DNA from 3 places in the Rhizobium sp. SRDI969 genome. Region 1 is predicted to be linked to each of the others. Evidence: predicted binding sites of a transcription regulator. Region 1 holds the regulator's gene; each other region holds the start of a gene.
What was found. Region 1 encodes LexA, which represses DNA repair genes until DNA is damaged. Its sites were predicted from a motif close to TGTTCNNNNTGTGTTCNG; they were not measured.
Positions count from the first base shown of each region.

Region 2: the regulator LexA is predicted to act here: its motif matches at 3,588-3,605, upstream of N2A41_RS23950 (YifB family Mg chelatase-like AAA ATPase).
Region 3: the regulator LexA is predicted to act here: its motif matches at 1,838-1,855, upstream of uvrA (excinuclease ABC subunit UvrA).

Region 1 covers NZ_CP104035.1:1,812,370-1,818,561, forward strand. Annotated here, with positions in the region: gene gltA (citrate synthase) at 1-1,094, opposite strand, end outside; gene N2A41_RS09185 (ComEC/Rec2 family competence protein) at 1,385-3,817, shown strand; gene lexA (transcriptional repressor LexA) at 3,798-4,517, opposite strand; gene N2A41_RS09195 (VOC family protein) at 4,715-5,611, shown strand; gene kdsA (3-deoxy-8-phosphooctulonate synthase) at 5,608-6,192, shown strand, end outside.
Region 2 covers NZ_CP104035.1:4,852,763-4,858,954, forward strand. Annotated here, with positions in the region: gene dnaN (DNA polymerase III subunit beta) at 1-321, opposite strand, end outside; gene rsmI (16S rRNA (cytidine(1402)-2'-O)-methyltransferase) at 581-1,498, shown strand; gene N2A41_RS23935 (YraN family protein) at 1,488-1,856, shown strand; gene N2A41_RS23940 (cupin domain-containing protein) at 1,971-2,474, shown strand; gene gshB (glutathione synthase) at 2,561-3,508, shown strand; gene N2A41_RS23950 (YifB family Mg chelatase-like AAA ATPase) at 3,776-5,308, shown strand; partial or broken gene N2A41_RS23955 (magnesium chelatase domain-containing protein) at 5,350-5,610, shown strand; gene N2A41_RS23960 (hypothetical protein) at 5,734-6,192, shown strand, end outside.
Region 3 covers NZ_CP104035.1:1,960,776-1,966,967, reverse strand. Annotated here, with positions in the region: gene gyrA (DNA gyrase subunit A) at 1-180, opposite strand, end outside; gene N2A41_RS09895 (MarC family protein) at 417-1,064, shown strand; gene N2A41_RS09890 (single-stranded DNA-binding protein) at 1,185-1,694, opposite strand; gene uvrA (excinuclease ABC subunit UvrA) at 1,978-4,899, shown strand; gene N2A41_RS09880 (GNAT family N-acetyltransferase) at 4,896-5,357, shown strand; gene N2A41_RS09875 (DUF72 domain-containing protein) at 5,382-6,188, shown strand.

The DNA.
Region 1 (6,192 bases):
AAGTCGATGTTCGGATAGAGCTTCTTCTCGATGAAATATTCGTCGGTGAGCGCGATGCGCTCCAACTCCATGGCCACTTCGAGCAATGGATCGTCCTTGATGCCGAGTTCGCCGAGCACTTCATGCGTCGTTTTCTGCATGATCTTGGCGCGCGGATCATAGTTCTTGTAGACACGGTGACCGAAGCCCATCAGGCGGAACGGATCGTTCTTGTCCTTGGCGCGAGCGACATATTCCGGAATGTGGTCGACCGTGCCGATTTCCGTCAGCATGTTGAGGGCTGCTTCGTTGGCGCCGCCGTGGGCGGGGCCCCAGAGGCAGGCGATGCCGGCGGCGATGCAGGCGAACGGGTTGGCGCCCGACGAACCGGCGAGACGGACGGTCGAGGTCGAGGCGTTTTGCTCGTGATCGGCATGCAGGATGAAGATGCGGTCCATGGCGCGGGCAAGCACCGGATTGACCACATATTCCTCGCAAGGCACGGCAAAGCACATGCGCAGGAAGTTCGAGGCATAGTCGAGGTCGTTCTTCGGATAAACGAAGGGCTGGCCGATATGGTACTTGTAGGCCATGGCGGCAAGCGTCGGCATCTTGGCGATCATGCGCAGGCTGGCGACCATGCGCTGGTGCGGATCGGTGATGTCGGTGGAGTCGTGATAGAAGGCCGACAGCGCGCCGACGCAGCCGCACATGACGGCCATCGGATGCGCATCGCGGCGGAAGCCGGTGAAGAAGCGGCTCATCTGCTCGTGCACCATGGTGTGGTGCGTGACGCGATAATCGAAATCCTTCTTCTGCACGGTGGTCGGCAGTTCGCCGTAAAGCAGCAGGTAGCAGACCTCGAGGAAGTCGCCATGCTCGGCGAGCTGCTCGATCGGATAGCCGCGGTGCAACAGGACACCTTCGTCGCCGTCGATGTAAGTGATTTTCGATTCACAGGATGCCGTCGAGGTGAAACCCGGATCGTAGGTGAAGGAAGCCGTATTCTTGTAGAGGGCACCGATATCGATGACGCTCGGGCCGATCGTGCCGCTTTTGACAGCAAGGTCGACAGACTTGTCACCGATTTTTATTGTAGCGCTTTGATCCGTCATGCTGATCCTCCGAAATGGCGGTGGCGCCATAAAAGCGCCATAGGGGTTAAGCGTCCTCACCGATAGCTATATGATCGCGAAGCTAATGCCAAGTTACCGTGACGGCATTTTGTGCATTGCGGTATCACCTTTTAGGCACTGCAGCGATGAGCCGCACGCATATCGGAAGCCGATGATTCAACTCGTCTTTTGGCGCTTGCGATTTTCCCTCGTATTTCAATCGATTATGCTTGCCGGATTTGATCGGAGGTTGCATTCTGGCCGCCTTCGCAGCTGGGCTTGGGCGGCACATGCAGGAGTTGACCACAGTCGAATTGCGGCCGGAAGCAGGCGAAGGCCTCGCCGACTCCGCCGGTTTTTCTCCACCTGTCATGGTGACGCGCCCGACAAGAACGCAGTCGACGAGCCCCTTGCGGCACCGGCTGCCGGCAGCAGCCTCGCAATCGCTGCGTATCGGCATGCGGATGCTGAGCGAAGAGGCGGACCACGGCCGTCTGCTGCTTGTCTCGCCTGTCTTCCTCGGTGCCGGGTCAGCCTTCTGGTTTCTCGCGGCATCGGACTTTCCGCTCGTTGCATCGCTGCTCTGCCTGTTGCTGCTGATCGTCGCCGTTCTCATCGCCAGCCGCAGCCGGGCGGCATTGCGGGCAACGCTGCTGGCGCTTGCACTTGTGGCCTGCGGCATGGCCTCCGCGCAGCTCGAGAGCTGGCGGGCTTCGACCGTGATCCTCGATTCCGCCGTCACGACGACGGTGACCGGCCGTGTGGAACGGCGCGAAGGCGACGGTCGCGGCCGGTGGCGCTACATTCTTGCCGTCACCGGTACGGAGGCGCCGGAAGTGAAGCGGTCGCCCGAACGCATAACTGCGATCACCCGCGGCGCAGACGCGCCCATCGAGATCGGTGATATCATAACCGGCAGGGCGCGGCTGACGCCGCCGGCAGGTCCAGCACTTCCTGAGCTCAACGACTTCTCCTTCGGTGCCTATTTCGATGGAATCGGCGCGAACGGCTTCTTCTACGGCGCGCCGTCGAAGGTCGACTGGCAGGCAGGTCCGCAGGCGGCAAGATCGACGTGGGAAGCTCTGCTCGAAGGGCTCTACCGGCTGCGCAGCGGCATTGGCGACCGCATAAGGTCGATCTTGCCTGGCGACACCGGCGCTTTCGCCGCTGCTCTGGTGACGGACGAGCGGCGCGCCATCTCGAATGAGACGACGGAAGCGCTGCGCCAGTCCGGCCTGGCTCATATCGTCGCCATCTCCGGCCTCAACATGGCGCTGTCGGCCGGTATCTTCTTCGTTGGGTTCCGGATGTTGCTCAGCCTCTTTCCCGGCGTCGCTGAGGCCTATCCGACGAAGAAGATCGCTGCCGCCGGCGCGCTCATCGCCGTGACCGCCTATTTCCTGATCTCGGGCTTTGGGGTCTCTGCCGAACGCGCCTTCATCATGATGGCCATCATGTTGATTGCCGTCTTCTTCGACCGGCCGTCGATCAGCCTGCGCAATGTCGCGCTCTCCGCGCTCGTCATCATCGCCATTTCGCCGTCCGAGGTCTTGGGTCCGAGCTTCCAGATGTCCTTTGCCGCGACATTGGCGCTGGTCTCGGGCTATCAGCTGTGGAAGGACCGGCGCGTCCGCGAAAACGCCTTCCTCAAGCTGCCGATCATCAGGCCGGTCGTTACGGTTGCGGGTTTCTTCGGCGGCGTCTTCCTGACGTCGCTGATCGGCGGCTTTTCAACCGCGCTGTTTTCGATCGAGCATTTTCATCGCCTGACCGCCTATGGCCTGCCGGCAAACCTCGCGACGATGCCGATCATCTCCTTTATCGTCATGCCGGCCGGGCTGCTGGCGATGCTGCTCATGCCTTTCGGTCTGGATGTTTGGGCCTGGAAGGTCGTCGGATTCGGCCTCGATCTGGTGATCGCGGTCGCAAAGACGGTATCCGGCTGGGGCGGCAATATCGACGTTGGCCGTTTGCCCGGCTGGTATTTCGCGGTCGCCGTGGCAGGCTTTCTTCTGCTGACGCTGCTCCGGACGCGACTGCGCCATTCCGGCACATCGATCATCGCAGTCTCGACGCTCATCCTGTTCCTTCTACCGGTTCCCCGGCCGCCGGATCTGGTGATTTCGGAGGATGGCAATCTCGTCGCGGTCGTCGAGGCGGCAGCAATGGCGTCCAACCGTGAACGACCGCCGGATTTCATCTTCGACCAATGGCAGAGAGCGCTGGTCCTGCCGACGCATGATCCGCCGAAGATGCTGGATGGTCCTGCTATCCCGCCGGAGGGAGAAGACCGCCGCGTCAGGCTTTCCCGCGATCAGCAGACCGAAGCGAGGACCGCGATGCGTGCAGCCGCAGCGGCCGGTGAAGCAAACCGCTTTTCCTGCGTCAAAAAGGCCTGGTGCACATCAAGGCTTGGCAATGGCCAGGTCGTGGCCGTCATCGACAATGCCGCCTATCTCGGCCCCGCATGCGACGCCGCCGATATCGTCGTGACGTCGGTCCGCCTGCGCTTCAACAGCTGCCGCTCAGGTGCGACGCTCTTCACCGGTGAAACGCTGCGCAGGACCGGTTCCGTCGAGTTGCGCTTCACGAACGCCGGCCTGGAGGTGGCAACCGCATTCGATGCATTGTCGCGGCCATGGATGCGCCATCGCGCCTATGACTGGCGCAGCAATAGTTTTACCGAGCCCGGTCTAGCCAAGGTCAGTGATAGCGGCGAATAAGACCGACGAGCTTGCCCTGAACCTTGACACGGTCCGGCCCGAAAATCCGGGTCTCGTAAGCCGGGTTGGCGGCTTCGAGCGCAATCGAGGCGCCCTTGCGGCGGAAGCGTTTGAGTGTCGCTTCCTCGTCGTCGACGAGAGCAACGACGATGTCGCCAGGACTTGCGGTGCTGCCGTTGCGGATGATCACGGTGTCGCCGTCAAAGATGCCGGCGTCGATCATCGAATCGCCCTTGACCTCCAGCGCATAATGTTCACCGGAACCGAGCATGTCGGCCGGAACGACGATGTCGTGGGTGTTGTTCTGGATCGCCGAGATCGGAACACCGGCGGCGATGCGGCCCATGACCGGCACGGAGACCGAGTTGCCGTTGTCGGCGACGGGTTTTGCAGGGGCAGGAGCGGCGACCGGCTGTGGCTTGCCGAGGCTGCCCTCGATGACGCTCGGCGAAAAGCCACGCCGCGGCTGGATGCTGGGGCTGTAGGCCTCCGGAAGCTTGATGACCTCGATCGCGCGGGCCCGGTTCGGTAGGCGGCGAATGAAGCCACGTTCCTCGAGCGCTGTAATCAAGCGATGAATCCCGGACTTCGAAGCGAGGTCCAGGGCATCCTTCATTTCGTCGAAAGATGGCGGAACGCCGGATTCCTTCATGCGCTCATGAATGAAAAGGAGAAGCTCCTGTTGTTTGCGCGTGAGCATCGACGTTGTGACCTCGTGATTGAAACAAATCCAGAACAGACACTATATGTTCCATATGTGTTCCGCAAGTAGCTAAATTTCCGTAAAACTTGGAACCAACTCGTCGAGATTCTTATTTTCATTCGCCGGATTGGACACATGTCTTGCATTGAGGGTGGCGCTGTCGCACATCTCTTGCCGATTTGAGGAGGGATATGATGAACACGCATTCCACCAAACCGTACCCGCTGGATCATGTCGTGCTGCCGGTCGTCGACATCGATCTGGCGCGCGAAAGGCTCGGCAAGCTCGGCTTCACCGTTGCCGCCGATGCGCGCCATCCCTTCGGAACGGAGAATGCCTGCGTCTTCTTTGCCGACAAGACCTATCTGGAGCCGCTCGGGATCGCGAGCGTCGAGGAGAGCGAGGCATCGGCGCGACGAGGCAATGTCTTCACCGCTCGCAACCGGGCTTTCCGCTTCCGTTGCGGCGCGGAGGGGCTTTCGGCGGTGGCCTTCGGCAGCAAGGATGCCGGCATCGATCATCAGGATTTCGTCGGCAACGGGTCGAGCGCCGGGGAGATGCTGCAGTTCAACCGGCCGATGACGATGCCGGACGGCTCCGAGACGATTGCCGGCTTCAAGCTGGCTTTTGCCGGCGACCTGCGCGCGCCTGATCTCTTGCTCTTCACCGTCGAGCGTATCAATCCGCTGCCGGCCGACCGCGCCGCGCTGGAGACGCATGCCAATGGCGTGACCGGCATAACGGAGATCGCGCTTTGCGCGCCGGAACCGGCCGCATTCGCTGCCTTCGTCGGCCTTGCAGCGGCGCAATCGGCAGTCGAGAAAACCGGTTTCGGCGTCAATGTCGCGGCGTCAAATGCGAAAATCGGTCTGATGACGCCGGAAGGGCTGGAGGCCTATTTCGACATCGCCGGCTCATCCGCAGATCGCGGCCTGCGCGGCCGGGCAATCCTCTTTGCTGTTGCCGATCTTGCCGTGACAGAAGCGCATTTGGCTGCTAACGGGGTGACATACACGCGCAAGAACAATCGCATTCTGGTGAAGCCCGCGCCCGGGCAGGGCACGCTCTTCGCCTTCGAGGAAACACGATGAGCACTGATACGAATTCCGACGTCAGGGTCGGCGAAGGCCAAGGCCAGGTCACCTTTTCCAATACCGGCCGCCTGTCGCTAATTGCCGGTCCCTGCCAGATGGAGAGCCGCGACCACGCCTTCATGGTCGCCGGCACGCTGAAGGAGCTTTGCGGAAGGCTCGGCATCGGCCTCGTCTACAAGAGTTCCTTCGACAAGGCGAACCGGACCTCGCTCTCGGCCGAACGCGGTATCGGGATCGAAAAGGGCATGGAGGTCTTTGCCGACCTCAAGAAGGAATTCGGCTTTCCCGTCCTGACCGACGTTCATACCGCCGAACAATGCGCCGAGGTGGCAAAGATCGTCGACGTCCTGCAGATCCCGGCCTTCCTTTGCCGCCAGACCGACCTTCTTATTGCCGCGGCCAAGACCGGCCGCGTCGTCAACGTCAAGAAGGGCCAGTTCCTCGCTCCCTGGGATATGAAGAACGTTCTGAAGAAGCTCAATGCCAGTGGCAATCCGAACGTGCTGCTGTGCGAGCGCGGCGCCTCTTTCGGTTACAACACGCTGGTTTCCGACATGCGTTCGCTGCCGATCATGGCG
Region 2 (6,192 bases), 1.9 Mb from region 1:
GAATTTCGAGCGGCCGGATTGCACGGTCATCGCGCCGCCATCGGTGCTGGTGGCAAGCAGCACTTCCGAGCCGTCGGGAAGTTTGCGCACGATGTCGTAGAGGAGATGGGCGGGAACGGTGGTGGCGCCGGGCTGCTCGACGCTTGCCGGGGTCGCCTCGGTGATTTCGAGGTCGAGGTCGGTCGCCTTCATGTCGAGCTTCTGGCCGTCCGCCTTGAGCAATACGTTGGACAGGATCGGGATCGTGTTGCGACGTTCGACCACGCGGTGGACGTGGTTCAGCGATTTCAACAGGTTTGACCGCTCAATAGTAATACGCATGGGATGCTACCGCTTTCGACCGTGACTGTCCGGGCGCGTCGAGCACCCGAAGAATGCTGTCCCGGCCTGAGGCCGGGGGAGTGGACGGGCAAAATGGCAGACTTCAGCATTGCTTTGCAAGAGGCATGGACGTCGGCACTCCTGCATTTGCGGTTTTCCAGATCGATGCTCACAGAAATCCGAACCCTTGCCGAAGCGATGCGGCTCGCCCATAAGGGTTCGGTGCCGGCGACGAGCCGGCGGGACGAAAGCAAATGGCATGAATGAGGAAACGACAGCGGACGCCGCCAGCCGGCGAAGCTTCCGCCTGCACAATATGGCGGTGCCGGCACGGCCGCTGGAGCCGGCGCTCTATCTCGTCGCCACTCCCATCGGCAATCTCGGCGACATCACCCTGCGGGCGCTGGAAACGCTGGCTGGCGCCGATGTGCTTGCCTGCGAAGATACGCGCGTCACCCGCGTGCTGCTCGACCGCTACGGCATCCAGAACCGCCCTTTCGCCTATCACGAGCATAATGCCGACGAGGCTGGCCCAAGGCTGCTGCAGGCGCTCGAAGCTGGCCGCTCGGTGGCGCTGGTTTCCGATGCCGGCACGCCGCTCGTCTCCGATCCCGGTTATCGGCTGGCGCAGCAGGCGATAACGGCAGGTTACCGCGTCATTCCCATTCCCGGGGCGTCGGCCCCGCTCGCAGCCCTTGTCGGCTCCGGCCTGCCGAACGATGCCTTTCTTTTCGCCGGTTTCCTGCCGGCCAAGGACAAGGCCCGCCGCGACCGTCTCAGCGAACTTGCAGCAGTACCCGCGACGCTGATCTTCTTTGAATCGCCGCACCGCATCGGCGCAACGCTTCTCGCCGCCGCCGATGTGCTCGGGCCCACTCGACCAGCCTCCGTCTGCCGCGAGCTGACCAAGACCTATGAGGAGTTCCGCCGCGGCACGCTTGCCGACCTTGCGGCGCATTATCAGCAGGTGGAAAACGTCAAGGGCGAGATCGTCCTCGTCATCGGCCCGCCGGAGCCGGCCGAGACCGATGCGGCCGATATCGAAGCCATGCTGGCCGACCTGTCGAAGTCAATGCCGACGGCAGCTGCTGCGACCGAGGCCGCCCGCCTCACCGGCCTGCCGCGCAAGGTGCTCTACCAGCGCCTGCTGGAGATCAAGAACGCTGATGGGCGATAGTGATCTTACCGCCATCAGAAGGAAGGCGCTGCGCCGGGGCCGCATGTCGGAATATGTCGCGGCCGTCTTCCTGATGCTGAAGGGCTACCGCATCCTGGCGCTGCGCCACCGCACCCGGCTCGGCGAGATCGATATCATCGCCCGCAAGGGCGATCTCGCCGTCTTCGTCGAGGTCAAGGCCCGCCATGGCGAGGCCGCGGCAGTCGATGCCGTCTCTACCGCCGCACAGAAGCGCATACGGGCGGCAAGCGATCTCTGGCTCGCCCGCCAGGCAGATCAAGCCCGCCTTTCCCAGCGTTACGACATTGTGGCGATTATGCCCGGCCGATTGCCGCGGCACTTTATTGATGCCTTCTGACCTCCTTTCGACCCGTCGGATTTCCGGATCGTTAAACTTTTAGTTTCCGCGTGAACCAGGTTCTTACGACTCTCTGCTACCCCCTCGGTAGGGATAACAATTGGGGGTTGTTTCATGGCCTGGAAGCTGATGCTTGCAAGTGCGGTCGCCACGGCCGCGCGCTCCGTGCCGTATGTCGTGGCGAAGCCGGCCGGCAAGTCTTTCGTCGCACATGCGAGCGATCTACTGCCGCTGAAATCCACGCCAATCAATCCGGACTGGATCGTCAGCGGCAATCCGCAGGCCCGCACCGCCGAACATTCGCGCGGCCATGACGAGGCGTCACTAACGGCGATCTGGGATTGCACGGCGGGCGAATTCCGCTGGTATTTCGGCTGGGACGAGACGGTGATGATCCTCGAAGGCAAGGTCCATATCACCGCCGAGGACGGCACCGAACGAACGCTGCGTGCCGGCGACGTTGCCTTTTTTGCCGGCGGAACCTGGGCGAGCTGGCGGGTTGACAATTACGTCCGCAAGGTCGCCTTCCTGCGCAAGCCCTTCCCGAAGCCCTTGGCGATCGCCTACCGCCTCCGCAACATGCTGCGCAATGGCGGCAACCAGGGCATCGCCGCCTGAAAAGCGGCGACAGGAAGCCCTTGATTGACCGTTGCGTTTGATATCTGGCCGACCTACATCTGTCCGGCATTCAGCGAGGGATGGAAATGGCCAAGATCACCAATGTAGCGGTCCAGATGGACCATGTCGCCGGCATCAATATCGCAGGTGATTCCACCTTCGCCATGAGCCTGGAAGCGCAGACGCGCGGCTACAGGCTCTTCCATTACACCCCCGAGCGCCTGAGTTTTCGCGACGGCAAGCTTTATGCCAGCGTCGAGCCGATGGTGCTGCGCGACGTCAAGGGCGATCACTTTGAACTTGGCGCGCCCGAGCGCGTTGATCTCTCGACTATGGATGTCGTGCTGCTGCGCCAGGACCCGCCCTTCGACATGGCCTATATCACCTCGACGCATCTGCTCGAGCGCATCCACCCGAAGACGCTCGTCGTCAACGATCCGGCCTGGGTGCGCAATTCGCCGGAGAAGATCTTCGTCACCGAATTCTCCGACCTGATGCCGAAGACGCTGATCACCAAGGATGCCGACGAGATCCGCCGCTTCCGCGACGAGATGGGTGATATCATCCTGAAGCCGCTCTACGGCAATGGCGGCGCCGGCGTCTTCCATTCGACCCGCGACGATCGCAACCTCTCTTCGCTGCTCGAAATGTTCGGCCAGCTTTTCCGCGAGCCCTTCATCGCCCAGCAATATTTGCCCGACGTGCGCAAGGGCGACAAACGCATCATTCTGGTCGACGGCGAATTCGCCGGCGCCATCAACCGCGTGCCGGCCGAACACGACAGCCGCTCCAACATGCATGTCGGCGGCCGCGCCGAAGCGACCGAACTGACGCCGCGCGAACAGGAAATCTGCACCCGCATCGGCCCGGCACTGAGGGAGCGCGGCTTCCTGCTCGTCGGCATCGATGTGATCGGCGATTACATGACCGAGATCAACGTGACCTCGCCCACCGGCATCCGCGAGGTCAAGAAGTTCGGCGGCGCCGATATCGCCAGCCTGCTTTGGGATGCGATCGAGCGCAAGCGCGGCTGAGCCAGCCGCCCATGACCGTTCTGGTCTCGCGGCCGAGCGCAACCAAGGTCACAACGAATGCCTGACTACGTTCTTTGATTGTTCTTGTTTTATTCCAGCGGCCATGCCAGATTGCAACCGCTGGCCTTAATGCCTGTCGCCCAAAAGTGCGAAACGGTTTTGGGGCCACGACATGCATCAAATAAAGACCTGAAGCGCATCGCATCGATGCGACGCGCTTGAGGGGTCGGCGGGCGGTATAAGAGTTTGCGGCAAGGGGATGGGCATATGGTCGCGCGTGTCAGTACGGTGGCATTTCAGGGCATCGAAGGTGTGCCGGTCGAGGTTCAGGTCATGGTCGCGCCCGGCAAGGTCGGCATGCAGATCGTCGGTCTGCCCGATAAGGCGGTGGCCGAAAGCCGCGAGCGCGTGCAGGCGGCCCTACACGCCTCCGGCCTGGCGCTGCCGGCAAAGCGCGTGACCGTCAATCTGGCGCCGGCCGACCTGCCGAAGGAAGGTTCGCATTTCGACCTGCCGATCGCGCTTGCCATGATGGCGGCGCTCGGCGCCATTCCTGCCGATGCGCTGTCGGATTTTGTCGTCGTCGGCGAACTCAATCTCGACGGAACGATCGCCGCCATCTCAGGCGCGCTGCCGGCGGCGATCGGCGCCAATGCGCTCGGCAAGGGGCTGATCTGCCCGGCCGAAAGCGGCGCCGAAGCCGCCTGGGCAGGCGCCGAGGTCGATATCCTCGCCCCGCGCAGCCTGATTGCTCTTGCCAATCATTTCCGCGGCACGCAGGTCCTGTCCAGGCCGGAAGCGTCGATCCGCGCCAATGCCGCAAACCTGCCGGATCTCGCCGAGATCAAGGGCCAGGAAAGCGCCAAGCGCGCGCTCGAAGTGGCCGCCGCCGGCGGCCATAATCTTTTGATGGTCGGTCCTCCGGGCTCCGGCAAATCGATGCTGGCGGCCAGGCTGCCGTCGATCCTACCGCCGCTTTCGGCCGCCGAACTGCTGGAGGTGTCGATGGTCCATTCGATCGCAGGCCAGCTCTCCGGCGGCAAGCTTTCCGATCGCCGGCCCTTCCGCACGCCGCATCATTCCGCCACCATGGCAGCCCTCGTCGGCGGCGGGATACGCGCCCGCCCGGGCGAAGCCTCGCTTGCCCATCACGGCGTGCTCTTTCTCGATGAGTTTCCCGAATTCACGCCGCAGGCGCTCGATGCACTGCGACAGCCGCTCGAAGGCGGCGAATGCGTCATTGCGCGAGCCAACCACCGCGTCTCCTATCCGGCCAAATTCCAGCTGATCGCGGCGATGAACCCCTGCCGCTGCGGCATGGCCGGCGAGCCGGGCCATAGCTGCGCCCGCGGCCCGCGCTGCATGAGCGATTACCAGGCCCGCATCTCCGGCCCGCTGATGGATCGCATCGATATCCGCATCGACGTCCCGGCCGTCTCCGCCGCCGATCTCATCCGGCCGATGGCCGCCGAAACCAGCGCCGACGTTGCGCGCCGTGTCGCCCGCGCCCGTGAAATCCAGCAGGAGCGCTTCGAAAGCACCGGCGCAAAGGGCATCGGCACCAATGCCCGCTGCTCCACCGCAATGATCGAGAAACTGGCCGAGCCCGATGCCAGCGGCCTGCAGCTGCTGCGCGACGCCGCCGAAAAGATGAAATTCTCCGCCCGCGGTTACCATCGCGTGCTGAAGGTTGCCCGCACCCTGGCCGATCTCGACGGCAAGCCGACAGTAGGCCGCATCCATCTCGCCGAAGCAATCTCCTACAGGATCGCTGGGGAGAGGTTGACGGCTGCGGCGTAAGGGGAGGGGGCAATTGTCGGACTGTTTGACAAGGCGGTCGCCGCGAGCGCGTGCAGGCCGCCCTCCACGCCTCCGGCCAGGCGCTGCCGGCGAAGCGGGTGACGGTCGATCTGGCGCCTGCCGACTTGCCGAAGGAAGGCTCGCATTTCGATCTGCCGATCGCGCTCGCCCTGATGGCCGCCGTCGGCGCCATTCCTGCCGATGCGCTGTCGGATTTTGTTGTCGTCGGCGAGCTCAACCTCGACGGCACGATCGCCGCCATATCGGGCGCGCTGCCGGCTGCGATCGGCGCCAATGCGCTCGTGGTTAGTTAGCCCAGGACGTGCAGGTCGCCGATCTACCAATTGGAGCGTTCAGAATTTATGGATGTGGGTCGCCGCCACCGGTCGTTTCGCGGCGAGATGATTTGTATGCGGAGATTCAGCGTGAAACCCGAGGAACATGAACTGCTCAAAGCGGCATGCGAAGCCACGGCAGCAAGTCACCCTGATTTACAAAGGAGCCAACGAGAATCCCCAGACGAGAGTGCAAAATCAATTGAAGATGAGATATCGGGTTTCCTCGGAGCGATATGGCAGGATCGTAAAACCGTCTATGATTCCGCTGAACAAGCGCTACAGCCCCTGTGCCTCCTATATGATTTGGCGCTGTTGCAGGTCTGCGACCTGTCACACTTCGGGCTGAAGAATGCACATCATCGAAGCCGAGTGATATGGCCAGAAGCCCAATTACCAGTCCAGCCATCTCCTAATGCCGTTTTCTATGTTTTGGCCTCCAACCTAGCCCAATCCATGCAGGCCTTTCGGCTACTGATTCTTCATGGATTCGAAGGGCAGGCCCGAGCAACCTTCAGAGGAGTGATCGAGACTGCGGACTTGCTGATT
Region 3 (6,192 bases), 150 kb from region 1:
CATGCCGTAAAGGATGCGCCGGTGCACGGGCTTCAGGCCGTCGCGCACGTCGGGCAACGCGCGGCTGACGATGACGCTCATGGCGTAATCGAGATACGACCGCTGCATTTCCTCCATGATGGAGATGGGCTCGATGCCTGGCGGGAGCTTCCCGCCGCCGGGGGGTGTTTGCTCAGTCAAAACAGATCACGATCTCTTCTAGAATCACTGGAAGATTTATAGCGGAAAGCCTGTTGCCGCGCCAATTTCACAGCGCGTTTTGAACAGGCTTTTGCGGCTTAAAGAGGGTAAAACATGCAAGTTTCGCGGCCGGACCGGACAAATCCGCCGCGGGCCGCCGCGGGATATTTGCCAAATCGAAATCCCCGCTTCACAATCATTTGAACCACGCACCCATATGGGGTTCCGGAGAGCCGATGGCAAGCGCCGACCAATTGATCAACGCCTTCACGACGCTGCTCGTCACCATCGATCCACCGGGGCTTGCGCCGATCTTTCTGGGCCTGACGACAGGCATGAGCCGGACCGAGCGCAAGCAGGTGGCGCTGCGCGGCTCGGTCATCGCCTTCATCATCCTTGCCGTCTTCGCGCTGTTTGGCGCCGGCGTGCTAGGCGTGCTCGGAATTTCGATCGGCGCCTTCCGCATCGCCGGCGGCCTGCTGCTGTTCTGGATCGCCTTCGAGATGGTGTTCGAGAGGCGGCAGGAGCGCAAGGAGAAGGCGACCGAGGCGGCGATCACCAAGGATCATATCGAGAATATCGCCGTCTTTCCCCTCGCCTTGCCGCTGATATCAGGTCCGGGTGCGATCTCGGCGACGATCCTGCTAGCCGGCACGCTCGCCACCTCGATCGGGAAAGCCCAGCTGATCGGCGTCCTTGCCGCCAATCTGCTGCTGACCTTCGTCATGCTGCTCATCGCCGAAAGGCTGGACCGTTTCCTCGGCGTCACCGGCCGGGCCATCCTGACACGGCTCCTCGGCGTCATCCTGGCCGCCCTTGCCGCACAGTTCGTCGTCGACGGGGCTAAGTCGGCGTTCAATCTGATCAGCGCGACGCCGCACTGAAACGGCCGTAGACGATTGAGGCCGCGGTCTGAACGATCTGCCGCGAGAACAAAGAAGAGCATGACGCCGTTATGGACGTCATGCTCTCCAGTCTTTCACAAAACTGCGAAAGCCTAACGATCAGAACGGGATGTCGTCGTCGAGATCCCGCGAGAAGTTGCCGCCGCCGCCACCGCCGCGGCTGGGTGATGAGGAGGGAGCCGGGGCGCCGTAGTCGTCGCCATAATCGTTGCCGCCACCGGCGCTGCCACGGCCGCCGCTCGCACCGCCGCCTTCGCCGCGGCCGTCGAGCATCGTCAGCGTCGAACCGAAACCCTGCAGCACCACTTCCGTGCTGTAACGGTCCTGGCCCTGCTGGTCCTGCCATTTGCGGGTCTGCAGCTGGCCTTCGATATAGAGCTTGGCGCCCTTCTTCACATATTGCTCGACGACCTTGCAGAGGCCTTCGTTGAAGACGACGATCGCGTGCCATTCGGTCTTTTCGCGGCGCTCGCCGGAATTGCGGTCGCGCCAGGTCTCCGAGGTTGCAAGACGGATATTGGCGATCGGCCGGCCATCCTGAGTGCGGCGGATTTCCGGGTCCGCGCCGACGTTTCCAATCAGAATTACCTTATTCACACTACCAGCCATGCTTCTCACCCTGCCTGCCGCCCTGCCCGGCGGCGTTTAATCGATCGGCGCACCTTAAACCATCACGGACCGCCGATGCGCATGGGCGGCATTTAATCCACATGTTTATCCATCAGAACGCCGCATGCATCCATCAGGATTTTTGTTCTTTATTTGTTCTAGGTTATCCGTATGATCCTGTCAACAGAATCGAAAACCTTGAGCCCTTGCGGATATTCAGCCTCGACTCGCCCGTCGGCATCACTAAATAAGGGCTGTTATCCAGAAAACCAAAGCAGAGACGATGAGCGAACTGAAGACGATCTCCATCCGCGGCGCGCGCGAGCATAATCTCAAGAGCATCGATCTCGATCTGCCGCGTAACAAGCTGATCGTCATGACCGGGCTTTCGGGTTCCGGCAAATCCTCGCTTGCTTTCGACACGATCTATGCCGAGGGCCAACGGCGCTATGTCGAGAGCCTGTCGGCCTATGCCCGGCAGTTCCTCGAGATGATGCAGAAGCCCGATGTCGACCAGATCGACGGGCTGTCGCCGGCGATCTCGATCGAGCAGAAGACCACCTCGCGTAACCCGCGCTCGACGGTCGGCACCGTCACCGAGATCTACGACTATATGCGCCTGCTCTTTGCCCGCGTCGGCGTTCCCTATTCGCCGGCAACCGGCCTGCCGATCGAGAGCCAGACCGTCAGCCAGATGGTCGACCGTACCCTCGATTTCGGCGAGGGCACCCGGCTTTATATCCTTGCGCCGCTCGTGCGCGGGCGCAAGGGCGAATACAAGAAGGAACTGGCGGAGCTGATGAAGAAGGGCTTCCAGCGCGTCAAGGTCGACGGCCAGTTCTACGAGATCGCCGAGGCGCCGGTGCTCGACAAGAAATACAAGCACGACATCGACGTGGTGGTCGACCGCATCGTCGTGCGTTCGGATGTCTCGGCACGCCTGGCGGATAGTCTGGAGACCTGCCTGAAGCTCGCCGACGGGCTGGCGGTTGCCGAATTCGCCGACAAGCCGCTGCCGCCGGAAGAGACGTCGGCCGGCGGTTCGGCCAACAAGTCGCTGAACGAGACGCATGAACGCGTGCTGTTTTCGGAGAAATTCGCCTGCCCAGTCTCGGGCTTTACCATTCCCGAGATCGAACCCAGGCTCTTCTCCTTCAACAACCCGTTCGGCGCCTGCCCGACCTGCGACGGCCTCGGCGCCCAACAGAAGATCGATGCGGATCTGATCGTGCCCGAGCCCGAACGGACGCTGCGCGACGGGGCGATCGCGCCCTGGGCCAAGTCGACCTCGCCCTATTACAACCAGACGCTGGAAGCGCTCGGCAAACATTACGGCTTCAAGCTCGGCACCCGCTGGAACGATCTCTCCGACGAGGCCAAGGACGTCATCCTCAACGGCACCAACGACAAGATCGAATTCCATTATGCCGATGGCGCCCGCTCCTATACGACGCAGAAGAATTTCGAAGGCATCATCACCAACCTCGAGCGCCGCTGGAAGGAGACCGATTCCGCTTGGGCGCGCGAGGATATCGAACGCTTCATGTCGGCTGCCCCCTGCCCTTCCTGCAACGGATTCCGCCTGAAGCCGGAGGCGTTGGCGGTGAAGATCGACACGCTGCATATCGGCGAAGTGACCGCGATGTCGATCCGCGTCGCCCGTGACTGGTTCGAGACGCTGCCGGCAAGCTTCAACGCCAAGCAGAACGAGATCGCCGTGCGCATCCTCAAGGAAATCCGCGACCGGCTGCGCTTCCTCAATGACGTCGGCCTGGAATATCTCAGCCTGTCGCGCAATTCCGGCACGCTGTCGGGCGGCGAAAGCCAGCGCATCCGGCTTGCCTCGCAGATCGGCTCGGGGCTGACAGGCGTGCTTTACGTGCTCGACGAGCCGTCGATCGGCCTGCATCAGCGCGACAACGCCCGGCTGCTCGACACGCTGAAGCACTTGCGCGACATCGGCAACACCGTCATCGTCGTCGAACATGACGAGGATGCGATCCTATCGGCCGACGACGTGGTCGATATCGGCCCGGCAGCCGGCATTCACGGCGGCCAGGTGATCGCCCACGGCACGCCGCAGGATATCATGGACAATCCAAACTCGCTGACCGGCAAATATCTGTCGGGCGAGCTCGGCGTTCCGGTTCCCAATGAGCGCCGCAAGCCGAAGAAGGGCCGCGAGATCAAGGTAGTCGGGGCGCGTGGCAACAATCTCAAGAACGTCACGGCGTCGATCCCGCTCGGGGTGTTTACGGCGGTAACCGGCGTTTCCGGCGGCGGCAAATCCACCTTCCTGGTCGAAACGCTCTATAAATCGGCGGCAAGGCGCGTCATGGGCGCGCGTGAAAACCCAGCCGATCACGACCGCATCGACGGCTTCGAGCATATCGACAAGGTGATCGATATCGACCAATCGCCGATCGGCCGCACCCCGCGCTCGAACCCGGCGACCTATACCGGCGCCTTCACGCCGATCCGAGATTGGTTCGCCGGTCTGCCGGAGGCAAAGGCCCGCGGCTACCAGCCGGGCCGCTTCTCCTTCAACGTCAAGGGCGGACGCTGCGAGGCCTGCCAGGGAGACGGCGTCATCAAGATCGAGATGCACTTCCTGCCCGATGTCTACGTCACCTGCGACGTCTGCCACGGCAAGCGCTACAATCGCGAGACACTCGACGTCACCTTCAAACAGAGGTCTATCGCCGACGTGCTCGACATGACGGTGGAGGAAGGCGTCGATTTCTTCACGGCGGTGCCTGCCGTGCGCGACAAGCTGCAATCATTGAAGGATGTCGGCCTCGGTTATATCAAGGTCGGCCAGCAGGCGAATACGCTTTCGGGCGGCGAGGCGCAGCGCGTCAAGCTTGCCAAGGAACTGTCGAAACGCTCGACGGGACGCACGCTCTACATTCTCGACGAACCGACAACCGGCCTGCATTTCCACGACGTCGCCAAGCTGCTCGAAATGCTGCACGAACTGGTCAACCAGGGCAATTCGGTGGTGGTGATCGAACACAATCTCGAAGTCATCAAGACGGCCGACTGGGTGCTCGATTTCGGCCCCGAAGGCGGCGATGGCGGCGGCGAGATCGTCGCGACCGGCACGCCGGAAGCAATCGTCAGGGAAAAGCGGTCCTATACCGGACAGTTCCTGAAGGAATTGCTGGAACGGCGCCCGGTGAAGAAGGCGGTTGCGGCGGAATGACGATGAGGCCAGCGTCGCCCGATGATCTGGAAACGATCGCGACGCTGACAACAGCCGCCTATCGGCCCTATACCGAACTCTTCGGCGCTCCGCCGATCCCGGTGACGGAGGATTACGCGCCGCGGATCGAACGCGGCGAGGTCTGGCTGCGCGAGATCGGCGGGCAAACGGCCGGTCTGGCGGTCGTCGAACGGCATTCCGATCACCTCATGCTGTTCATCATCGCCGTTTCGCCGGCCTTTCAGGGTGCCGGACATGGGCTGGCGATGCTGCGCTGGCTGGAGGGCAAGGCGCGGGAATTGGCCGTGCCGGAGATCCGGCTCTACACGAATGCGCGGATGGAGCCGAATATCGCGCTCTACAGCGCCTTCGGATTTCAGGAAACGGGTCGCCGACCGAACCCTTATCGGCCAGGATGGACGCTCGTCTACATGACGAAAGAGATCAATGCGGCCTGAGCGGCTGCGAATGGGGAGGACGACATGACGAAATCCGGCACTATCCGCACCGGCATCGGCGGCTGGACCTTCGAGCCCTGGCGCGGGCATTTCTTTCCCGAGAGCCTGAAGCAGAAGGACGAGCTGAATTATGCCAGCCGCCAGCTGAAGGTTATCGAGGTCAACGGCACCTATTACAGCACGCAGAAGCCCGCGGTCTTTGCCAAATGGGCGGCTGACGTGCCGGACGGTTTCATCTTTTCGCTGAAGGCGACACGTTTCGTCACCAACCGGCGGGTGCTTGCCGAAGCCGGTGAATCGATGGAGCGGTTTCTGTCATCGGGCATTAGCGAACTCGGCGATCATCTCGGGCCGCTGCTCTGGCAGTTCGCGCCGACCAAGAGGTTCGATCCGCAAGATTTCGAAGCCTTCCTGAAGCTGCTGCCTGCAAAGCAGGACGGGTTGACGCTCCGCCACGTGGTCGAGGTGCGGCACGATTCCTTCAAGGTGCCGGAGTTCGTCGCGCTGCTGGCGAAATACGGCGTGGCGCCTGTTTGCGCCGAACATTTCGAATATCCGATGATCGCCGACGTCACGGCCGATTTCGTCTATGCGCGGCTGCAGAAGGGATCGGACGATATCCCGACCTGCTATCCGGAAAAGGACCTGAAGGCCTGGGCAGACCGGCTGGAGACCTGGGCCGAGGGCAAGGTTCCTGACGACCTGCCGCTGATCGATGGAGATCGCAAGGTGAAGGTCGAGCCGCGCGACGTCTTCGCCTTCATGATCCATGAGGGCAAGGTCAATGCACCGCATGGAGCAATCGCCCTGCAGCAGGCGCTGGCGAAATAGGCGA